One region of the Psychrobacter okhotskensis genome, then DNA from elsewhere that is predicted to be linked to it. Evidence: predicted binding sites of a transcription regulator. Region 1 holds the regulator's gene; the other holds the start of a gene.
What was found. The regulator PhoB, encoded in region 1, activates phosphate uptake and scavenging genes when phosphate is short. The targets are predictions, from matches to a motif close to TGTCATNAANCTGTCATAA.
Positions count from the first base shown of each region.

Region 2: a site for PhoB is predicted at 3,109-3,127, ahead of pstS (phosphate ABC transporter substrate-binding protein PstS). Genes of this name have one in related genera too.

Region 1 is NZ_OZ281822.1:2,980,514-2,992,856, forward strand. It holds gene ACSUPM_RS12360 (M23 family metallopeptidase) at 1-554, shown strand, start outside; gene phoR (phosphate regulon sensor histidine kinase PhoR) at 551-1,660, opposite strand; gene phoB (phosphate regulon transcriptional regulator PhoB) at 1,724-2,428, opposite strand; gene dtd (D-aminoacyl-tRNA deacylase) at 2,593-3,045, opposite strand; gene asd (archaetidylserine decarboxylase) at 3,174-4,016, shown strand; gene ACSUPM_RS12385 (DUF1287 domain-containing protein) at 4,164-4,769, opposite strand; gene ACSUPM_RS12390 (HD domain-containing protein) at 4,957-5,601, opposite strand; gene ACSUPM_RS12395 (MFS transporter) at 5,840-7,108, shown strand; gene ACSUPM_RS12400 (isochorismatase family protein) at 7,252-7,827, opposite strand; gene fadA (acetyl-CoA C-acyltransferase FadA) at 8,075-9,247, opposite strand; gene fadB (fatty acid oxidation complex subunit alpha FadB) at 9,398-11,557, opposite strand; gene ACSUPM_RS12415 (polyprenyl synthetase family protein) at 12,337-12,343, shown strand, end outside.
Region 2 is NZ_OZ281822.1:132,806-145,148, reverse strand. It holds gene pstA (phosphate ABC transporter permease PstA) at 1-594, opposite strand, end outside; gene pstC (phosphate ABC transporter permease subunit PstC) at 708-1,661, opposite strand; gene pstS (phosphate ABC transporter substrate-binding protein PstS) at 1,870-3,036, opposite strand; TPP riboswitch at 3,327-3,451, shown strand; gene thiC (phosphomethylpyrimidine synthase ThiC) at 3,700-5,802, shown strand; gene ACSUPM_RS00585 (hypothetical protein) at 5,846-6,991, opposite strand; gene ACSUPM_RS00580 (hypothetical protein) at 6,998-8,065, opposite strand; gene ACSUPM_RS00575 (fructose bisphosphate aldolase) at 8,191-9,081, opposite strand; gene ACSUPM_RS00570 (DMT family transporter) at 9,263-10,111, opposite strand; gene ACSUPM_RS00565 (ABC transporter ATP-binding protein) at 10,453-12,343, shown strand, end outside.

The sequences.
Region 1 (12,343 bases):
CTTTTTTCAGTCGTGTATTAAGCGTACTGATTAAAGCAAGTGTCTTGCTAGCGCTGTTATTTGTATTCGATAAATTATTACCCAGCATTAGCCAACAGACTCAGTCTTTTGTCGTAGCAAAATGGCAGCAACTGAGTTTATTACAACAAGCGTTACCCATAGAAAACAGCCTACCCAGTCCACTACCAGAGCAGCATCTAACCGATACTTGGGGCGCTGCGCGTAGCCAAGGGCGCTCTCATGAAGGCATTGATATTTTTGCACCTCGGGGCACACCAATACAATCGACCACGCAGGGCATCGTCCGCAAAGTCGGCGACAATGCGTTGGGGGGACGCGTGGTGGTGGTGGTTGGACCGGGCGGCGCAGGACATTATTACGCTCATCTAGAAGATTATGCCGACATCGCGCCCAATGACTGGGTCAATGCTGGCGATATCGTTGGCTATGTTGGCGACAGCGGTAATGCCAAAGGCACGCCGACCCACGTGCATTATGGTATTTATATCAATGGCAGCGCGGTTAACCCCTACCCACTTCTACAAAAAAATTAGGAGGTATGGGCAGAACGCACATACGCGGCTGGAAATACTGCACTAAAGGTCGAGCCTTTGCCTTCTACCGACTCTATCGTTAATTGCGCCTCATGTTGATATAAAACGTGCTTCACAATAGCCAAGCCTAAGCCCGTACCACCGCTAGCACGGCTACGTCCACTATCGATGCGATAAAAGCGTTCCGTCAAGCGCTCGATATGTTGGGGCGCAATACCGAGACCATCATCTTCAACAGCAAAGCGGCAGCCTTCCGCTGTTTTTGTCCAGCTGATAGCTATATTGCCACCCTTTGGCGTGTATTTGATGGCATTAATGACCAAATTGGATAAGGCACTCGTTAAGTACATCTCTGATCCGTATAACCCATCGTAAGTGTCTATCTGCAAATGAATAGTATGATTATATTCTTGGTTATACGCTTGCGCATCATCATAGATATGCGTCAGTAACTTGGTCATATCAATGTCATTAAGCTCGTGCGTCTCTTCGATTTCGATACGAGACAACAGCAGTAAGTCATTTACAATCCGATTCATACGGGCAGTCTGCTGAGTCATTAGCTCAAAGCCACGTCGCCACTGCGGTGGCATATCTTCCTGCTCGGAAAAATTTTCTAAATATCCCATCAACACAGTCAATGGCGTGCGCAGCTCATGCGAGACATTGGCGACAAAATCACGACGCATTTCCTCCAAATGCTGCAAGCGGGTCACATCATAAATGATCAGTAATTTTTCATCATCGAAAGGCGTAAGCTCACACTTTAGATAACGTTTAGGGTCTCGCCATGACACCATGTGCACACCATCGCTCGGTGGGGTGATAGCCTGATAGTACTGGCGAAATTCTGGTATGGTGATAAAGTCAAAAATACTCTGACCTTTATCAGTTGCCTGCAATAACAACAAGTCTTCCGCTGCCTGATTCCACCATTCCAAACCATCTTCATCATTGAGCAAAATAACCGCATCCCGTAACGCTCGTAAGGCGCTGCGGATTTTTTTAAGTTGATCCGTTGTATTGTGCTGGGCAACTTGCGCTTGCTCACCCTGTTGCTCATTTTCTATCGGCATCATAGGCATTATCGGTGTTGTCATCGTCATTTATCATCCCTACCACTAGATACTGTGTTTCTTTACGCTTACCAAGACATTTTCTGCGGCTGATTAAATGGATTCAATCAAGCTAGAAAACCGATACCCAGTACCGCGTACCGTTTGTATCAGCGTAGCACAATCATAAGGCTGCAGTAATTTACGTAAGCGCCGAATATGTACATCAATCGTCCGGTCTTCAATATAGACATTGCCGCCCCAAACCTGATCTAGCAGCTGTGTCCGCGTATAAGCACGCTCTGGATGACTCATAAAAAATGCCAACAATCGATACTCTGTCGGACCGATATCGATGAGCTGACCCGCTGCCGTCACGCGCTGGCTTTTAGGATCTAAGCTAAGCTTGCCGATTTCGATAGGCTTATCAGCGCTGAGTGCACTACTACGACGTAGCACCGCCTTGATTCTTGAGATTAGCTCACGTGTTGAAAAAGGCTTGGTCATATAGTCATCAGCCCCAGCATCGAGCCCATGAACCTTACTGTCTTCTTCACTTTTGGCAGTCAGCATAATGACCGGTATCTCGGCGAGCGAATCGTCGTTTTTGAGCATCCGGCAAAAATCAATGCCGCTTTTTTCACCGTTCAGCATCCAATCTAATAGTATCAGCGCCGGACGGTGATCAACCACTTGCTGATGCGCCTCTGCTACGTCCGCAGCGTGCAGGCTATCAAAGCCAGCCATCTCTAAGGTCATCGCAATCATTTCACGAATCGCAGGCTCATCCTCAACGATCAAAATTTGCTCATTATACATACGGCAGCCTTGTTATTAGATTTTAAGATTCAAAAATTTAGCGCACCAAAACTCAAATTAGGAAAATTAACATAAAGAAATTAAGATACAAAAAAGGCAATACACAGTCACCAGTTTCTACTTATTAAACGGGTTAATTATGACAGCTTCATGACAACGGCTTTCTAGACTTCTAATAAAAAGTTTAGTGGCCCATCATTGACGCTTGCCACTTGCATATCAGCACCAAATTGACCAGTGGCAACATTGTGATGCTGAGTTTTAGCATAAGTAATCATTTGCTCAAACAACATTTGAGCAGCATTAGGTGCCATCGCGCCACCAAAATCAGGGCGACGACCCTTGTCTGTTTTTGCCATCAAGGTAAATTGCGACACCAATAATAGCCCGCCACCGACCTGTTGCACATTTTTATCCAGTTTACCGACCTTGGCAGGATCGTCATGATTTTCAAATATGCGATAGGTCAGAATTTTATCAATCATGCGCTGGGCAGTTTGCAGGCTATCATCATGCCCCAAGCCAATATACGCCAACACCCCATGCTCGATGGCACCGATATTTTGTGCATCGACGCTGACACTGGCACAGTGAACCCGTTGTATAAGCGCTTTCATTTAGAGCCTTTTTTATTTATAAATGTCTGACAGATTATGGTCATACAATACTCTGCTGTCCATGATAAAATACCGCCATTGATTTGCTTATTAATTATTACATCAAACCCTATCTTGGTAGCCCGATTATGAATTTATTTACTACCCTTCAACAATTTGTCCCGCAGCAGCAGCTGAGTAAAGTCGCTGGGCGTCTAGCCGCCAGCCGTCATCCGTATGTCAAACGTGCCTTTATTCGTAGTTTTGCCAAGGCTTACGGCGTCAGCTTAGGTGAGTATGAGCGTCAGAGCTTTAATGCTTATGAGAGTTTTAATGACTTCTTTACCCGTGAGCTCAAAAAAAACGCCCGTATCATCGATAGCAGCGTAAACGGTATTGTCAGTCCTGCCGATGGTATCATCTCGCAGCTAGGACAGATTGAAGACCATAAATTGCTGCAAGCCAAAGGTCGTCATTATGACGTTGGTCAATTACTGGCCAATAGCGAAGATGGCAGCTATTTCGCTGATGGTAGCTTTGCGACCGTGTATCTAGCGCCCAGCAATTATCACCGCGTTCATATGCCTTTTGATGGTACCTTGACCAAGACCCGCTATGTACCGGGTACGCTGTTTTCGGTCAATAATACCACAGCCGCTAACGTGCCTGATTTGTTTGCCCGTAATGAGCGCTTGGTCTGTTTATTTGATACAAAATATGGCAAAGCGGCCGTGGTAATGGTTGGCGCTATGATTGTCGCTGGTATCGAAACCGTCGCTACCGGAAAAATCAGCCGCACTGAGGACATCCAAGAAGCAGATCACGACATGAGCTTTGAGAAAGGCGATGAGCTTGGACGCTTTTATTTAGGTTCAACGGCGATTGTCGTCTTACCAAAAGCCGCAAAAGCGGATTGGCAGGACAGCATGAAAGCCAATAGCGTGGTAAAAATGGGACAGCTATTGGGTGAGGCAAAAACTCAGCAAGCTTAGTTTTTAAGAAAATCATAGTACTAAAAAGCCCAGTTAAACGTAGATGATGACGTTTAACTGGGCTTTTTAATGGCTGTTAGTTTGTACTACTTCTATTTTGTATTGCCTATTTTTACTACTTTGGGCTACCCTGTGCAAAGGCCTTTATCAATATCGAAAGTGTTTGTGTATAGGATAAGCATAAAGGATGTTTTCTTCTTGCGTACCACGGCCAATATTATGAATAATCAGCGGCGCACCATCAGCAGCTGCTTTGTCTGAGACGATACCTATATGCGGCAAACCGCCGTTTGGCAAGCGCCACGTTACAATATCTCCGGCTTTAAAGCTGTCTTTATCAGTCGTAGATAACGTTTTTCCATGACGCGCAAAAAACGTTTCAAGATTGGGCACACGTCGATGATCGATATTTTTGTCCGTTGACTTCAAGCCCCAAGTCTTTGGATAGGCGGACCAATTTCCTTTCATATCATGATTGACCAACTGCTGCAAATCCACATTTTGCAAACGATAAGCACGGACAATCACATCGGTACAGACACCGGTCTCTATTGCTACATCGCCACGCGGAAACTCCAATTTACGATAAGTAGGATCATAACTCACCGTAACACCGATCTGTTTTTTGGCATCGTGCGCCAATTTATCACCATCACTGATAGGAGCAAGCGCTTGCGCCATTTGCGCTAGTCCCAGCATGCTGACAAAGGCTAGAGATTTACACAATGTTTTATAGTTTTTAAATAAGCGCATGTAGCCTCTCTGTTATTATTGATACTATTCAATATAAAGGTTTTAGACAGCGTCAACCATGGTGAGTCAGTAAAAAGGTGACGCTGTTAAATGACAATACTATTGAATGACAAAGCTATTAAATGACCACACTATTAAATAAAAAGGCTATTAAATAAAAAGGCTAGCTGTCAAATCTGCTATCAATTTACTTATCAATCAGCCATCCTTGCTTAGTCGCATATTCAATCTGTTTTGCTATCCAATCATGGATACTCGGAAAGCTGTCTTTAATAAAGCCATGCGCGCCAGCAACTTGCGAGCGTGTAACGTTAGCATCAATCCAAGTTTTTCCATTGGTATTTATATTAAGCAAAAATGGTAACAAGCGATCAACTACTCTTAGCAGTTGGGTTTCTTTACTATCACCTGTTTCCTGCTCTTCCCAAATCTCACTTAAATCAGCAATCCCATTTCCACGCTCATTTTGCAATCTAACAATTCCCGCACGTTCTTCAACATGCGCATCAACTCGCGTATCGGCGTATAAAAAAGTATCGCCGGCATCAATCTCGCCTAAATCATGTATTAGTGCCATCTTGAGCAATTTCTCATGATTGACATCCAGCTCAAACAAATCAGCGATTGACCAACACGCCATCGCCAAATGCCAAGAATGCTCGGCAGAGTTTTCTAAACGGGTCGTACCCGTCACATAGCTGCGCCGATTAACACGTTTAAGCGCATCAAGCTCTAATAAAAAATGGGTCACGTCATCAATACCGATGTTGGAGGGAATCTTCGGGTTGGGTACTGGGGTCTGCTTGGTTGATAATATGGCGTTTTCTGACATGGCTTTCTCTCATTTAAACGGTGAATGGTTAACGCTGTATCCGAATCTAATCTTTACGCAAAAGTAATTATTGTAGTCGACATTTTGCGCGTACTGCTAACCATCTAAATTTTTGCAGGGGTAATAATAGCAAGTGTCTTAATTTTTTATTGTTTAAGATTCAACTAATGCTCATAATAAGTCAGCAGGCAGATTGTAAAACAATTTATAAGAACCTGCACCAGACAAGGATATGTCGATGCCACCCACCACTGACGCTGCAACGCGTGCCACTTTACCACTTGCTACGGCACCACCTTTTAAGAAAAAACCGCCTAATAAATGGCTTATTATCGCAGGATTCTCTCTTTTACTTGGGGTCAATCAGTTTTTATGGCTGACCTTTGCGACCATCGTAATTAGCACCGAGGCACATTTCGGCGTTAATGAGTTTTTCGCCAATTTATTAACTTTGATGTTCCCTATCGTTTTTGTGTTGCTTGCCATCCATTCAGGCAAGGTGCTCGATAACATTGGCTATAAAAAAATCGTAAGCATAGCCGCGCTGCTTATGCTGATAGGCTCAATCATACGCTGGTTGGGCGCTGATCATTATTGGCTAGTATTTGCAGGGCAATTGCTTATCGCCATCGCTCAGCCGTATATTACCAATGCCATTAATCAGGTGACCTCGGATTGGTTTGATAAATCGCAAATCGCCACCGTAACGGGCGTGATTATGGGCGGGATGTTTTTGGCGACTGCCCTTGGTGCTTTTGCCCCTGCCCCATTAATCGAGGCGTTTGGCTTCTCTGGCATGCTACTTATCAATGTTATTATTACGGCGGTGGCAGTAGTAGGCTTTTTATTAGTGGTCGTTGAAAAACCCAAACAACAAGATAGCGCTATCTCACTGCACGAAATCGAATCGCTATTAAAAAATAAGCGCCTATGGTTTATCTCATTAGCGGTGTTTATTGCGATGGGTTATTTTAATGGGCTGAGTAACTGGATTGCACCTATTCTTGCGCCCCGCGGCATTGATGAAGCGACGGCGGGCATCATTACTGCCATGCTGATCGTCGGCGGTATTTTAGGCGCGCTACTGATTCCGCTATTATCTGACTATCTACAAAAACGGCGCATTTTTTTAATATTGGCAACGCTAATTGGTGCTAGCGCCACCTATCCCTTGTTATATTTAACGACAGGAACCACAACATTATTGCTGAGCTTTATATTAGGATTTTTCTTGTTGGCAGGTTATCCATTACTGATTGCCGCTGCTGAAGACACCGTACATGCGTCACAAGCCGCCAAAGCAGTTGCCATGCTGATGATGATGGGCAATCTCGGTGGCGTTATGATGGTGTTGCTGATGCAGAGCGTGAAAGGATTGACAGGCAGTTGGATGCCGACTGGCTGGGTACTGATTATTGCCGTCGCTTTAGCCACTTTTTTAGTCTTGAAAATAAAGGACAAACCAGTAATTAAACCTACTGTTAAACCAACTTCAAAAGTTGTTTAAGAGCCTTATTTCAAATCGTTACTTAAAGGCGAAAAAAGTTAGCATTTAAAAAAGATAGCGCCTAAGCCTTAAGCGCTATCTTTTTTATTAATGATTAAACATTGTCTTATAACCAATCAATCCAGCTAATTAAGCTAATTAAGTCACTTAATCAAATTACTAATGGTCTTAAAAGCAGGGTCTTTACTACTGCGGCACAATTCAAAAAGAATGGATTCTACCGTACTAATCACGCCACCAGCGCGGCGGATACGGCGAATCGCTTGCTTCTTATCATAAGGAAAGCGCGAGCCAACCGCATCACCAATAATCACTGGCTGCATACCATTATCGAGCAAATCAAGCGCCGTTTGCATGACGCAGACATGCGCCTCCACCCCAAATAATAGAACAATGCTACGATTTTGTTGGGCTAAATAATGCCATGAATCGTCATTATCACAAGCGCTAAAAGTGATTTTTTCAAAGCTTTTGGCATTGTCGCCTTCTAGCACATCACGTATCTCAGGCAGGGTATCGCCGAGTCCCTTTTTATATTGCTCATTGAGCATAATTGGGATGTTGAGGGCTTGTAGACCTTTGATCAAAGTGACTGTCTTTTTGACGATATTTTCATGGTCATAAATATGCGGCGTTAAGCGTTCTTGAACATCGATTATCATCGCTTGGGTATTTTCGCGAGCGATTCGATAGGTACGATCGGTAATCATAGTAGACATGGCACACTCCTTGTACGACTGATATTAATAGGTAAAGGCGACGCTATATTTGGCCTCTATATCATTATTATTAAACCTAGCTCTTATTTAGTCATAGTTTGCTGAGGGCGTCAATGGAGATAATTTTTATTAATGAGTAATATGATATCTTTCTCTACTTTATTGACTCCATAAAAAAGCCCCTAGTCATTATGACTAAGGGTTTCATTGAAAAATAATAAGCTAACAGCTATAAAAAATTTAAAGCTTACACACGCTCAATAATCGTCGCGATACCTTGACCAAGACCGATACACATCGTCGCTAGACCGATTTCAGTATCTGACTGCTCCATCGCATTTAGCAAAGTAACCGTGATACGAGCGCCTGAACATCCTAGTGGATGGCCTAGGGCAATCGCACCACCGTTGATATTGACGATGTCTTGCTTGTCCGTCAAGTTCAAGGCTTTTAGGACTGACAAGCCTTGCGCGGCAAACGCTTCGTTTAGCTCGATGGTTTGCATGTCATCGATGCTCATGCCAGCACGCTTAAGGGCTTTTTGCGTCGCAGGTACAGGACCATAACCCATGATAGCGGCATCACAACCAGCGACTGCCATGCTACGAATACGTGCACGTGGCTTTAGACCTAATTCTTTGGCTTTTTGCGCGCTCATCATTAGCATCGCTGACGCACCGTCAGACAGGGCAGATGAGGTTGCAGCAGTCACCGTGCCACCTTTAGGATCAAAGGCTGGGCGTAGCTTTTGCATTTGCTCCATCGTCGCGTCTGGACGAATCACTTCATCAACGGTACATAGTTGCAAGCGACCAGCAGCATCATGACCTTCGATACCGATGATTTCATTGTCAAAACGACCTTCAGTCGTTGCAGCCCATGCGCGGCGATGTGACTCAAGACCGAAAGCATCTTGCTCTTCACGAGTGATATTGTTCATACGACCAAGCATTTCAGCAGTCAAGCCCATCATGTTTGAAGCTTTTGCATAGTGCTTTGACGCTTCAGGGTTGAGATCAACGCCATGCATCATGCCGACGTGACCCATATGCTCAACACCACCGATGATGAAAACGTCACCTTGGTTGGTCATGATTTGAGCAGCAGCAGTGTGAAGCGCCTGCATAGATGAACCACATAGACGGTTAACCGTTTGACCACCAGCAGTCTTTGGAATACCAGCTAGCAGACCAATGTTACGACCGATGTTCAAACCTTGCTCTAGCGTCTGATTGACACAGCCCCAGATGATGTCTTCGACGTCACGTGGGTCAAAGTCGTTACGCTCAACCAAGGCACGGACCAATTCAGCAGACATGCTATCGGCGCGAACATGGCGGAACATGCCGTTTTTAGTTTTACCCATTGCTGAGCGTACGCCATCTACGATGACCACGTCTTTTGGACTTAAAGTTGTCATACTATTTTCCTTTTCAATTTTTATTGTCAGTGGCAGTACCGCAATGCTCGCCTATCTAATTTAGAATGTTAAGGTTACTAATAATAAATTAATTACCAATAATCTTATCGAGCATGATGTACTGCACTTTATCCTAGTAATGACTGCCCATTACGCCGTGGCGTAAAAGGTCTCGCCTGCTGCTGCCATATCGCGAATCTTTTGCGGGGCTTCATAGGCTTTGCCAAGGTATGCGTATTTTTCACACAGTGCCAAGTAGTTATCTAGACCCATTTGGTCGATATAACGGCAAGGACCACCGCGGAATGGCGGGAAACCAACGCCCATAATCATCGCCATATCAGCTTCTGATGGCGTGCTGACGATATTGTCTTCTAGGCAGCGTACAGTTTCATTGCAGAAAGCCAGCATAGTGCGGTCAATAATTGCTTGATCTTCAAAGGTCTGCTTGTCGCTATCTGTCGTGGCTTTTAATAGCTCATAAGTCGCTTCATCAGCAACTTTCTTTGGTTTGCCGCGTTTGTCCATCTCATATTTATAGAAACCAACACCGTTTTTCTGACCTAAGCGTTTGTTTTCATATAAAAGCTCAATCGCGCCTTTATAATCAGGCTTCATGCGGTCAGGGAAACCTTCTGCCATGACTTCTGCGCCGTGTACGCCAGTATCTAAACCAACGACGTCGATTAGGTAAGCAGGACCCATCGGCCAGCCGAATTTTTCCATGACTTTATCGACATGAGCAAAGTCCGCACCTTGCTTAAGGAGCAAGTCAAAGGCACCAAAGTATGGGAATAACACACGGTTTACCAAGAAACCTGGGCAGTCGTTCACAACTACAGGCACTTTACCCATTTTAGTAGCCAAGGCGACCGTAGTAGAAATGGCTTCTTCAGAGGACTTTTCACCACGAATGACTTCAACCAATGGCATACGGCTTACCGGGTTAAAGAAATGCATACCGACGAAATTTTCTGGACGCTCAAGTGCTTCAGCCAAGAAAGTAATAGAGATAGTTGACGTATTTGACGCTAGGATACAATCGTCTTTTACCAAGCCTTCTACTTCTTTTAGTACTGCACGCTTAACGTTTGGATTTTCTACCACCGCTTCGATAACGATATCAGTTTCAGCAAAGTCACCATAGTTCAAAGTCGGACGGATACGGCTTAACGTTTCACCCATTTTAGCTGGGGTCATTTTCTTACGTTCGACCATTTTGCCAAGTAGCTTGCTGGCTTCGCCCATACCAAGGTCTAATTGCTCAGACTTGATGTCTTTCATGATGATTGGCAAGCCTTTACTGGCTGCTTGATAAGCGATACCGCCGCCCATGATACCCGCGCCAAGTACGGCCGCTTCATTGATTTCATGTGCTTGCTTACTATGCTGCTTAGCAAGTTTCTTAACCAACTGATCGTTTAAAAATAGACCAACCAAGCTTTCTGCTTGTGGGGTTTTCGCCGCTTTTGCAAAGTAAGTCGCTTCGACTTCGATTGCTTTGTCACGAGGCAGATTGACATGCTTTTCGATTGCTTCAATAGCAAGCGCAGGCGCAGGATACTGCTTAGGATTGGCTTTGGCAAAGATCATACCTTTAGCACTGTTAAATGCCATCGCTTGCTCAAGCTGATTTAGCTTAACAGGCGCAAGCTTCTCTTCACGCTTCGCTTGCCAATCAAGCTCACCTGAGATACATTTTTTGACTAGGTCAATCGCAGCATCTTGCAAGTCATCTGCAGCAACGGTTGCATCAACGAGACCAAGTTTTAGTGCGTCCAGTGGTTTTTTCGGTGTACCAGTCGCGATTAATTCAAGCGCATTATCGATACCAATCACACGCGTACTACGAACCGTACCACCAAAACCTGGGAAGATACCCAGTTGGGTTTCTGGTAGACCAATGATAGCTTTGTCGCTCATGACACGGTATTCACAAACCAAGGTCATCTCACAACCACCGCCAAGCGCTGCGCCATTGATGGCCGCTACTTTTGGAAACGGCAAATCTTCAAAACGATTAAAGTCATGATTGATACTAATGACCCAGTCTTTGATCTCGCTTTCTGGATTTTTAAAAGAGCCGACAAATTCTGTGATATCAGCACCAGCGATAAACACGCCTTTGCTTGAGGTTACGATCAAACCTTTGACGTTATCGGCTTTTTCTAATGCAGTAACCGCTTCACCAAATTGCTTGTTGGTCTCAGCATCAAACTTGTTCACGCTCTCATTTTCGGCGTTGTACTGCATGTTGGCGATGCCATCTTCTAGCATTGTCACCGTGATGCGATTTCCTTGGTATACCATGTGGAACTCCTTGCTATGTAATAAAGGCTATGTAGTAAAAGCTAAGTGATAAAAATTACATCATAAAAGCGATGTTTTAGAATATAAAAAATAGCCGGTTATTGTTAGTAAAACGGGTAATAGCACCGCCAATCTGCTGTATCATAACCATAAATACATGACAGATTAAGCAGTGAAGATATCTTTATTATCCAGCGCTCATTGCTATACATCTATGCTAACTTTATTGCACCGATGCATAAGGCGCTTCATTTATATGCTATTGCTACAGGTACTGATGTTATAGATGCTGACTGGGATTTGAGCCAATACTGAGCTTTATCAATCAGATGGGGTGGTTAAAAGCACAATAGCGTCGTCAACATTGTCATCAGACCATTTTTACGTCAATTAGTGTAGGGGATTATGCCCCTGACTGTCACAAGCTAATACCATACTCGCAAGTCACTCTTAAGTCGATACTAGCCCTTTACCTAGCGGCGAACGTGCTTTAGTGAGTATCTGTATACTGAATTATTAACACGCTAAACAGGGTAGATAATCGGCATAAAATGCCCGACGCGCTCCCTTATCAAAACATATTCAACCGCTAAGTTAAATCAGCAATACGTAACGGTGCCTTGTTGCCATATTGCGCTCAAGCACGGATACCTTACCATCATACGACTGCTTTAAATTGCAAAAAAACCCTCTATTGATACCATGTGTCGCATAAGCAATACAACCTATCATGCTACACTAATACCGTTTTTATTATTCACCTGATAGATGGTTGGGTTATGACTG
Region 2 (12,343 bases), 500 kb from region 1:
TGTACCCAATGCATAGGCCGCTTCACGAATACTATTAGGCACTAAGTTAAGCATGTTTTCTGTGGTGCGTACGACCACAGGGATGACGATTAATGCCAACGCCAACGCGCCTGCCCAACCAGAAAAATTATTGCCTTTGACCATCAGCGCATAAATAAAGAGACCAATCACAATCGAGGGTGCTGATAGCAAAATATCATTTAAAAATCGGGTGACTTTGCCCAGCATACTGCCTTGAGAAAATTCTGATAAATAAATACCGGTCATCAGGCCAATGGGCGCACCGATAAACAGTCCTGAAAATGCCAACATGATTGAGCCGACAATGGCATTGCGTAGACCACCTGCGCTCATCGGTGGTGGGGTATCAGCCGTAAATACTGGCAACTGTACCAATCCTTGAAAACCTTCAACGAACAGGGTCAGTAAAATCCATAATAGCCAAAATAAGCCAAACGCCATCGCCGACAACGCAAAGCCTAGACCAAGCTTATTCAGACGACGACGCTTGTTATAAAGGCTTTTGTTATAACGTACCTCAAAGCTTGTCTTTACCGGTAATGCGCTAGTAGCATTGATAGCAGGGTTAGGCATAACATTCGTTTCCCATATCTTTTTAGATAGCCTTTTTAGACAGCCTTTTTAGACAGCTCTTTCGATACTATCCATCTCTGTCACTCTGAGCCGAACTAAGAACTGACACCAGCTTAGCGATTGCCTGCTTTATGATCCATGCGCATGAGCATAAGCTTCGCTATGGACAACACTATAAAAGTAATCACAAATAATATTAAGCCCAGATGCAGCAACGATGCCAGATGTAGCTCACTAGAGGCTTCGGCAAACTCATTGGCCAGCGCTGAGGTAATCGTAACCCCAGAGGTAAACAGGCTTGGACTGATATTAAAGGCATTACCAATCAAGAAAGTCACTGCCATGGTCTCGCCCAATGCGCGACCCAGTCCTAAAATAACACCACCAACCACACCAGCTTTGGTATACGGCAAAATAATCTTGAACATGACTTCCCAAGTCGTCGCGCCCATCCCATAGGCTGATTCTTTTAATAAGTCTGGCACGACGGAAAAAACATCGCGCATGGTGGCAGCGATAAAGGGAATAATCATGATGGCAAGCACCAAGGACGCTGTGAACATACCCAGTCCCATCGGTGCGCCTTCAAACAGTTTACCGATAATCGGTAAAGGGCCGACGTGTTCAATAAACCATGGTTGGATGTGATCGCCAAAAAACGGCGCGAAGACGAACAAGCCCCACATACCATAAATGATAGAGGGGATACCAGCCAATAACTCAATGGCGATACCAAGTGGTTTTTTTAGAAAAGCAGGACACATTTCGGTCAAAAATATGGCAATGCCAAAGCTCACTGGCACGGCTATCAGAATGGCGATAAATGAGGTCACTAAGGTGCCATAGATGGGTGCAAGTGCACCATATTCATTGGCGACCGTATCCCAGTTATTGCTGGTATAAAAACCTAAACCAAACTCTTGAATACTTGGCCAAGCCCCGACAATTAACGACACTAAAATACCACCTAGAGACATCAATACCAGTATGGCAAATGCTTTGGTGGAGTTAACGAATAAAGCATCGTAACGTTTTTGTTTAGCCAGTTGGGACCTTAAGTCTGTCATAAGTGTCTCAGCATTCAATAGGATAAGATTAAAAAATGAGTGTGTTTATCAGGTTTTATCACAACAAACTCAGCAGATATAAGTATCAGAAGCTATAAATATCATTGGCTTTGCGATTAAATTCGCTGTGATAAAACCTTTCAAACAACTACCGGAGAATAGTTGTTTGAAAGGGTAATTCGATCGTTATTAAATAATGACTATCGAATTACTGAGCAGGTTTATAGACAGGCTGTCCATCGCTACCTTTCACTTCGTTCCACTTCTCTTTGAACAAGGCCACTGCCGTGTCAGAGAATGGTACGTAGTCTAGTTCCATGGCGCTGTCATCACCTTGGGTATAAGCCCAGTCAAAGAAGTTCAACACACCAGCGACTTGCTGAGGATTTTCTGGTTGCTTATGTACCAAGATAAAGGTCGCAGCAGCGATAGGCCATGCTTGGTCAGTTTCAGAGTTGGTGATGACTTTATAAAAGCCTTCTTGCTGTGACCAATCGATATCACCTGCCGCAGCAAACGTCTCAGCAGATGGCTGTACGATGTTACCAGCTGCGTTTTTCAGCGCAGTATGTGACATCTTATTCTGCTTAGCGTAAGCATACTCAACATAGCCGATAGAGTTTTTCATACGGTTGACGTAGCTTGAGACGCCTTCGTTACCTTTACCGCCTGCACCAGTAGCAGAGGTCGGCCACTTGACGGTTTTATCAACGCCAACGGTGTCTTTCCAATCTGGTGAGACTTTGGCCAGATAGTCCGTAAAGTTAAAAGTCGTACCTGAACCGTCTGAGCGGAATACCGTCGTGATTGCCGCATCTGGCAAAGTCAGATCTGGGTTCATGGCTTTGATAGCTGGGTCATTCCAGTTGCTAATCTTGCCCAAATAGATATCTGCTAAGGTCGTACCGTCTAGCTTCAATGCGCCCGGCTCTATACCATCGATGTTGACGATTGGCACGACGCCACCAATAACGGTTGGAAACTGAATAAGGCCAGACTCTTCAAGCTCTTCAGGCGTCATCGGTGCATCAGAAGCACCAAAGTCAACGGTTTTTGATTGAATTTGTTTGATACCACCAGATGAGCCAATCGATTGATAGTTGACTTGGCCACCAGTAGCCGTGTTGTAGTCAGACGACCATTTAGCATAGATAGGCTGCGGGAACGACGCACCTGCACCCGTAATATTCATGGCGACATTTTCAGCAGATTTAAAACCTGTGGTAGCAGAAGAGGCTGTTTGAGAGGTGGTTTCAGCCGTGGTAACAGCGCTACTGCTAGTATCAGCAGTGGGCTCTGCCGTGTCGGTTGATTTATTACATGCCGTGAGCATTAATGTACAACTAACGGCTACTGCTAATAACGAATAACGCATGTAAGGCTCCTAAAGTTTGACAACGATATGAAAAAGGTTTGTTTGTGACATGCGTGCTATCTTGTCAAATCTTTATGACAGTTTGATGACAACCTTTTTAATATTTCAGTCGTGTTAAAAAAGTCTCATTTGAGGACCTGACAGTCAATTAATTTGAGTCACGTTGTTGGGCGATATTAGCCAGCTGCGTTTATAAAGCCATAAAATATAGAGTTGAAACGAGATACGTATAGCCAAATATCATTAGCCGCGCGCGCAGAATTTTGCTAGTATGAAGGGGATTTACAACACTGACAGACTCGGGGTGCGGTGTATTACGAGCTTATTTCATAAGCCTTTTGATACATTCGCTGAGAGATCACCCGCCGAACCTGATGCGGTTAGTACCGACGCAGGGAAGTCTTAAGCCTATGTTATATAAGTACAAAGGGCGCGCAGAAATGCCTTTTTATTATCGCCACTATCTACTAGCATTGTTATGCGGATATAGCGCTTTAATAATCAGTCGCGTCCATCAATCAGCTAAAGATCACTGACTACGTTTAGGTTTGATAGCGCTAGCAGGTTTGTTTTACGATTGAATTTGTCCGTATCATATAGGCCAATCCCCGCAGCTACTGGCGGTGTTGCTTTTATTCAAAAACCAACACGCTAGGACAGCATATGACTACTTCAGATTTACAAACAGCCCAAACCCACATCCCAGCTACTGACGCCCCTCTTACTGCCAATGCTAGTCAAACAACTGACAGTAAAGCGGATAAAAAAGCCGATGCCCTCAAAACCCCTGCTCACCGTACCGCCAATGATGCCCGCTTTGAAGAAGACGCGCGCGACCTACACCGTGTCCTTCCCGCTTCTAGAAAAGTCTATATCGAGGGCTCACGTCCTGACATTCAAGTACCGATGCGCGAAATCACCCTTAACCCTACTCCGATACAAGGCGTGCCTGAAACCGAATGGGAACAGAACCCGCCGTTTTATGTTTATGACACTTCTGGCGTTTATACCGATCCCAATGTCGACATTGATTTGACCAAAGGACTGCCAAAACTACGCGAAGGCTGGATTGCTGAGCGCGGGGATACCGAACAATTAAGCGGATTGTCCAGCTCATATGGACTGGCGCGTGCCCGCGATATCAGTACCGCCAATCTTAGATTCGCTCATATCGACAAGCCTCGCCGTGCATTAGCAGGAAAAAATGTCACACAAATGTACTATGCCCGTCGCGGCATCATTACCCCTGAGATGGAATATATCGCCATTCGCGAGACCCAAAAGCAGCATGAGCTGACCGATATGCGTCAGCACGATGGCGAGAGCTTCGGTGCCAATACACCGACTACTATCACCCCTGAGTTTGTCCGTGACGAAGTGGCGTCAGGTCGAGCCATTATCCCTAATAACATCAATCATCCTGAATCTGAGCCAATGATTATCGGGCGCAATTTTTTGGTAAAAATTAACGCCAATATCGGTAACTCGGCGTTAGGCTCTTCTATTGATGAAGAAGTCTCCAAAATGACGTGGGCAACGCGTTGGGGTGCAGATAATATTATGGATTTATCTACCGGTAATCATATCCATGAAACGCGCGAATGGCTGATTCGTAATTCGCCCGTGCCGATTGGTACCGTCCCTATTTATCAAGCACTCGAAAAAGTCGATGGCGTGGCAGAAGATTTAACGTGGGAAATCTTTCGTGATACCTTGATTGAGCAAGCCGAACAAGGTGTCGATTACTTTACAATTCACGCCGGTGTACTGCTGCGGTATGTGCCGCTAACTGCTGGACGCTTAACGGGCATCGTCTCGCGTGGCGGATCTATCATGGCGCAGTGGTGCATGTTTCATAATAAAGAGAGCTTTTTATATACTCATTTTGAAGATATATGTGAAATCATGAAGCAGTACGATGTGGCGTTTAGTCTAGGCGATGGCTTGCGCCCCGGTTGTTTGCAAGATGCCAATGACGAGGCGCAGTTTGGTGAGCTGCGTACCCTTGGCGAGTTGACCCAAGTGGCGTGGAAGCATGACGTACAGGTCATGATTGAAGGTCCTGGTCACGTAGCAATGAACCGTATTAAAGAAAATATGGACTTGCAATTAGAAGTCTGTGCCGACGCACCTTTTTATACCTTAGGGCCATTAACCACCGATATCGCACCCGGTTACGACCATATTACCAGTGCGATTGGTGCTGCTATGATTGGCTGGTTTGGCACGGCGATGCTTTGCTATGTGACCCCAAAAGAGCATTTAGGCTTGCCCAATAAAAAGGATGTTAAAGACGGTATCATCACCTATAAAATTGCCGCTCATGCCGCCGACCTTGCCAAAGGTCATCCGGGCGCACAAGCTCGTGATAATGCGTTATCTAAAGCCCGTTTTGAATTCCGCTGGGACGACCAGTTCAATCTGGCGCTCGACCCAGATACCGCCCGTGAGTTCCATGATGAAACCTTACCCAAAGACGCGCATAAGACGGCGCACTTTTGCTCGATGTGTGGACCTAAGTTTTGCTCAATGAAGATCACTCAGAACGTGCGGGATTATGCGGCAGGGCTGGATAAAGATGCCGCTAATAAAAAAGTAACCCCACAAACCGGCGACCTAACTGGGGCTGGTCATCTGATCAAAGAGGTAGATACTGAGCTGGTCGGGCAAGTTGGTGAAGCCAGTGCCGAGGAAGTGAGCCAAGGTATGGCAGAGATGACCGACAAATATAATAGTGAAGGACGCCAATTATATAAAGAAGTTTGATTGTTTAATATTTAATGCTTAAGCTTAAATCTAGTCGCTAGGTTTAAGCTTTTTTTACGTTTATTTTTGAGTCTCGTGGAAAAACTCGTTTGAAGTAAGAGTCGCACAGTTTCATAATGAGTAAATAAAAAGGCAAAACCAGTGGATAGCCAAAGACAATAATAAAAATTGTATATCCATGATACCTGCTGGCATGCTCGCCTAGTAACCAGTCTATAAAGTAAATTATATAGAAAACTATCATCAATGCTATGAGAGGCACAATGAACACTCCCGACCAAAGGATTGCTTTTGCTTGTTTAGAGTGCTTTTTGTGACTCGAACGCAACGATCTATAATGCATAAAACCAAATAACATTATTGATACTAAAAACACTACTCTTCCATCTAAATCAATCAGCCATTGAGCCAAAGAACTTGGTGGCTGTCGGTAAGATATGTCTAAAACATCGTTAGGAATATGATCAAAGACCCACTTCGAATCTGCTTTTATCATCCCACTTAAAGGTTCGCCAAGATTAGTCTTCAAGTATTTCGATTCATCAGCAATCTTTAGAGTAACGGTCAGGTCACCAAAGCTTTTCCAAGTTTTGGCAGGTTTTAATGAATAGCTATAGATATATTGATTGGTCCAATCACTACGGTTTACTGTAGGATAGGCAGAATATTTAACATTAATGACATGATTGCCTTCGCTTAAGTTTATCTCAAAGTATTTAGCGTCATTATGGAACTGTACGGCCGTATCCGTTTCTGGATCATGATAAGCGGGCAATGATTTTGAATGACTTTTATAATCATAATTGATAAGTACTGGTACCGCTTGCCCATCGACTTCGACTATAAAGCTTTTGTCTGCATCATTACCTATGCTATCGAACACCTCAAAAACCAAAGGTATTCGATCGCCTTCTTTAGCGCTATAAATTTCGTAAGTGACATCATAGTCAGCTTGATTAAAACCTTCAGCAATATTGATATCTATGTTTTCAGACAATATATCGATATCTTTGCTTGAATATGCCGTACTGGCATTAGTACCGTCGATAATGGGAGACGCCATATTGGCATAGCTAAACATACTGTGGCTTAATAAAAGCAATCCTAAAATGGTCCTACGCATTAATATTCTCTCAAATGGCTCGTCAGCTAGCTGTTCGCGAATCACAAAGCTATTTACAGCCTTCAACTATAATTACTTTACTGTTTTAGTAACCGTCTGTTTAACCATCATAAAAACCACAAAACTAATTATCAAATAAATAGGTGTTATTACTATATAGCCTAACGGCAAAACCCATATAAAGAACAAATCGCGACTTTCTCCTGTTGCGCCTTGACCAATGATCATATCTGTCACCAGTAGATAGAGGTAATAAATTATCAGGCTAAGCAGAGGCACTAGAAAACCACCCACCAGCATGACTGTCCAAAGGGTTTCGGGCTGGGCTTGCTGTCTACGTTTCATCATACGTAAATGCAGTCCACCCAATACAAATAGCGCGAAACTTATAGTTATGAATGGCGAAACAGCCGTCAAAACTTTTGCCACAGGATTCAGAGGTGCTTGAATAATAAAATCAATCTCTTTCGCAAGATTATCGTTGAAATGCCATTGGTTATTAGAAGGTAAAGTATTCTTCGTGCCATCGATATCCATACTGATATAGTCTAAACCACCATTGAAATTTAGCTTAATAAATGACCCTTTAAACTGCTTATCATCACTGACGCTCTCATTCATCGGCACTAACGAATAAGAGTAAGTGCTTATCCCAGTCCAATCACTGCCATAATAATGCGGCTGGACGTCATAAGTAGCTGTAATAGTATGCAACCCTGACGACAAATCCAGGTTGATATACTTTGAATCTGCTCTGAATTGCTCTAAACCAGTATTGGTTGGCATATAGAAATCAGATGTCTCAAGCCCGTTATTATCTTCAGTAACCGTTACGACAGGCACTGATTGACCATCGACAGTAATTTCGAACTCATTACTTTGTCCAAATTCATCGAATACTTCAAAAACCAATGGGAATTGAAGCCCTTCACGATTGTTATACAGCTTATAGCTCACTGTATAACCAGCATTATTAGCATCATCTGTAATATCGATATTAACTGTCTCTGATATAACATCGATGGCATTATTAAAATAAGCAGCGCTTGCCCAAGTACCTGAATAGCCTACAGGCTCCATAGATTGACTAGAAACACTCCAACTTAATAAAAACAATCCTAAAGTAATAAAGCGAAACACAACCTCTCCAAAAACCATGAAAACAAACACAAGTTTAATAAATATCTACTGTGAATGCCATTAAAAAAATCCCAGCAAACCTAAAGTCAGCTGGGATTCAAAATCAATTATAAAGGTTGAAGGCTTTAAACCTTCGACGCCTCATAGATTTCTTCGATTGAGTTATTAATCGTTTCAGAAAATGCTTCATCACTTTGCTGCTTACTCAACCCTTCAGTAAAGGCACGGGAGAAACTGGCAATCATACCTGGGTTTTGCTTAAGCTTAGCACACGCAGCACTACGGCTGTAACCGCCCGACAATGCCACAACTTTTAGCACTTTTGGGTGATCAACCAGCTCTTGGTAAAAGCCTTCTTTCTCTGGCAAGGTCAGTTTCAGCATTACTTGATGACCATCGTCTAAAAAATCAAGATTGTGCAAAAGACTGGTTTTAAGTATCAGCTCACAGTCATGTTTTTTAGCGCTGTCAATATTCACTTCTGGCTCGACAATAGGCATGAAGCCTTTTGAAAGAATCTGCTTGGCCACATCAAACTGCTGCTGTACGACCAGCTCGATACCATCGACATTGGGCTCATAAATCAATGAGCGCATCTTAGTACCAAATACCGGATAGTTTTTGGCCTTGTCCAATAGTGCATCTAAATCAGGTATCGGGCGCATGACTTGCACACCATTCATTTGCTCAGCCAGACCTTTATCAACCTTAAGGAACGGTACGATGTTTTTATCTTCCCACAGATAGTTGGCCGTCGACTTACCCTCAACCTCACGCTCCATGGTATCTTCGAATAGAATTGCCCCAAGCACGCGCTCGCTATCAAAGGTTTCACAAGTGATGATACGGGCTCGCATCTCATGTACGAGATCGAACATGGTGTCATCATTGTCATAATCGTCGCTGCTCACGCCATAATTTTCGAGTGCTTTTGGCGTACTGCCTCCACTTTGGTCAAGCGCCGCGATGAAGCCTGAACCATTTTTTATGCGTTGTAATTGCTTTTCGTATTCCATTGGGCGTGCATCCTATTTTTATTCGTTGAGGTCAAATGTCTCAAAGCAAAGCGCTTTTTGTCAGCTTATATCAGTCTTGCTATTTTTAGATAACCTTATCATAGGATGCCCGGCATGCCTATATCTGATAAGTTAACAATTTTATAAATCGCAACGATATGGATGAATTTAGGCGAAACGGTTATGCTAAAAATAGTACTGTCACACAACCAACCGCCAATAATAGCCCTATTATATTAATGCGATTGAGCCGCTCTTTAAATACGCCAACGCCTATGATGGTTGCCACCGCGATGACGCCCACGTTCATACCAGTAAAGACAATGCTTGGCGACTCAGACAATACTTGGTGCGCTCGTACATAAGCATAAATATTGCCCATATTCAGCGCACCTAATAGTAATCCTGCTCGTAAAGCACCTCCTTGCCAGCGCACCCGTGTGATCAGCAAATAAATAAACAGTAACAGCCCTGCCAGCCCAAAACTGACAAATAAGGTCAGTGGAAAGGCAGACCCTTGCTTGGCCACTTGCTTGAATAGAATATCGATAATGCCGTAGCCTGCCCAGACGCCAAGTAACCAAAGCGGCGTTTGGCGAGCTTGTTTAGTTATGCCGCCCGCTTGAGGACGATACACCAAAGCACCTAGTGCCAAAAAGCCTAATACCAAACCAAATATACGCGTACCTGTCAGTACCTCACCGAATAATAAAAAGGCAGCAACGATAGGAATAATCAATGATAAACGCTGAGCGGCATCGGTTGCCACCATACCAACCGCAGCAATCGCGCGCCCAAGAATGATAAACACCGCAGGCAGTAGCACGCCAAGTGCTATGATAATCCCCCACGCGCTTCCTAACAGACTAAGTCCGCTGATGTCTGGCTTCAATAAAAACCATGTCAATAAAAAAGCCACTGGATAACCAGCGACGATAGTCTGGCGAATATCGATATCTCGTTGACGTAATATTTTCAAGAGTATTGAAACGGCGACACTGTATAGTACCGCGATGGTTAAATACAGCATGAACGTCTACCTTTTAAGTCGCAGTTTTATGTGTTTATTATTTATCCAAGGCGTGTCCTCATTTTTAAAATGGAGATAAAAATGAGATGAATAACAGCCAAATAGAAAATAAGCACTAGAATGTAACAAAATATTTTTTATACAGCAATGTATTTATGAGAGTTGAGCCAATCAGTAATAAACGAGTACAGCCGTTGATTGTCAATTTACAATTAGCATGCAGGCGTGATTACGAAGTTTTGTTAAAATAGCAGCATTTCCCATTCACCCAAATACACGTTTAAGATAATGTCTGCCAGCGTTTGTCTTAGCGTATTGCTATTGATGCTTTACCCTTGCCTATGAATGCTTTATTTCGATTTTTTGAAAACCGTCTACCGGCCTTTCCTGATACGCCTATGCCATTGCCCTCACCTCGCGAAGGGCTGATGAAGTTTTTGTGGGCATGTACCAAAGGCTTACGTATCTGGCTGCTATTCTTTATGATTTTGTCCGCAGGTATCGGTATCTATGAGGCGATGCTGTTTGCATGGATTGGTAACATTGTTGACTGGTTAGGGGTGTATACACCGCAAACACTATGGACTGAAAAAGGCGATACGCTCCTTTTGATGCTAGCGGTCATGCTCCTGAGCCCGTTTTGGATTGCCTTATCGTCGTTCATTCATTTTCAGTCGATTCAAGGTGTGTTCCCGATGCAAATGCGCTGGCGTTTTCATCAGCACATGCTTGGGCAGTCAATGCAGTTTTATCAAGATGAATTCTCTGGTCGTGTGTCAGCCAAGGTAATGCAAACGGCGCTGGCCGTACGCGATACGGTGATGACATTCACTGACATGTTTATGTATGTCATTGTCTACTTTATTACGACTGGGGTTATCTTATTTAATTTAGACAGCTTATTGCTCATACCTTTTGTTATCTGGTTCGTACTGGTTGGCTTTACCTTACGTTTCTTTATTCCCAAGCTTAAACGGACCTCTATCATACAGGCTGATGCCCGCGCATTGATGGTTGGCCGTATCACTGATGCTTACGCCAATATCATGACGGTAAAGCTGTTCAGCCATTCGCGCCGTGAGCTGGGCTATGCCAAAAACGCCATGGGTCAGTTTTTAGGTACGGTTCATGCGCAGATGCGCTGGGTCAGTTATTTAGAGATATCCACCCATCTCATCAGTGTCATCTTAGTAAGTAGTACGGCTGGGATTGGTCTTTATTTATGGCAGCAAGGCGATATTGGCGTCGGTGCTATTGCCGCAGCAACGGCGATGGCATTACGACTCAATGGGTTGACGCAGTGGATTATGTGGCAAACTGCTAGCCTGTTTGAAAGCATCGGTACTGCCCAAGACGGTATGCGTACTTTGTCAGCACCGCAAACGATTGTGGATGTTTCAAATGCACCTGAGCTAAAAGTGACTGATGGTCACATTGTCTTTGACCATGTTGATTTCAGTTATGAAAGTGAAAATGGTGATAACGAAGGCGAGCGTATTGATGAAGTGAGTACTGCGGGAACGGCGATTGCCTCTTCACAAATCAAACTGCTCGATAATTTCTATCTAGATATCAAACCTGGGGAAAAGATTGGTTTGGTTGGACGCTCAGGTGCGGGTAAATCAACCTTAGTGAATTTATTATTGCGCTTCTTTGACGTTGATAAAGGTAAAATCTACATCGATGGACAAGCGATTGATGAAGTCACTCAAGAGTCTCTGCGTCAACAGATCGGTATGGTGACGCAAGATACCTCATTGCTCCATCGCACCGTTCGTGAAAACATCGCTTATGGTCGCCCTGATGCCAGCGATGCAGAAATCATCCGTGCCACTAAGCAAGCACAAGCATGGGAATTTATCAAAGATTTGTATGACGATAAAGGCAATACGGGTTTGGATACGCAAGTTGGTGAACGGGGCGTCAAACTCTCTGGCGGTCAGCGCCAGCGTATTGCCATCTCACGTGTTATGCTAAAAAATGCGCCGATCCTACTCTTGGATGAGGCGACCAGTGCGCTAGACTCTGAGATTGAGTTTGCCATTACCGAAAGCTTGAACGATATCATGACGGGCAAAACGGTGATTGCCATTGCTCATCGTCTCTCTACGATTGCCGCGCTTGACAGACTGGTAGTCATGGATAAAGGTCAAATCATTGAGCAAGGCAGTCACGAAGAGCTACTGGCATTGGATGGCGTCTATGCGGGGCTTTGGCAGCGTCAAAGCGGTG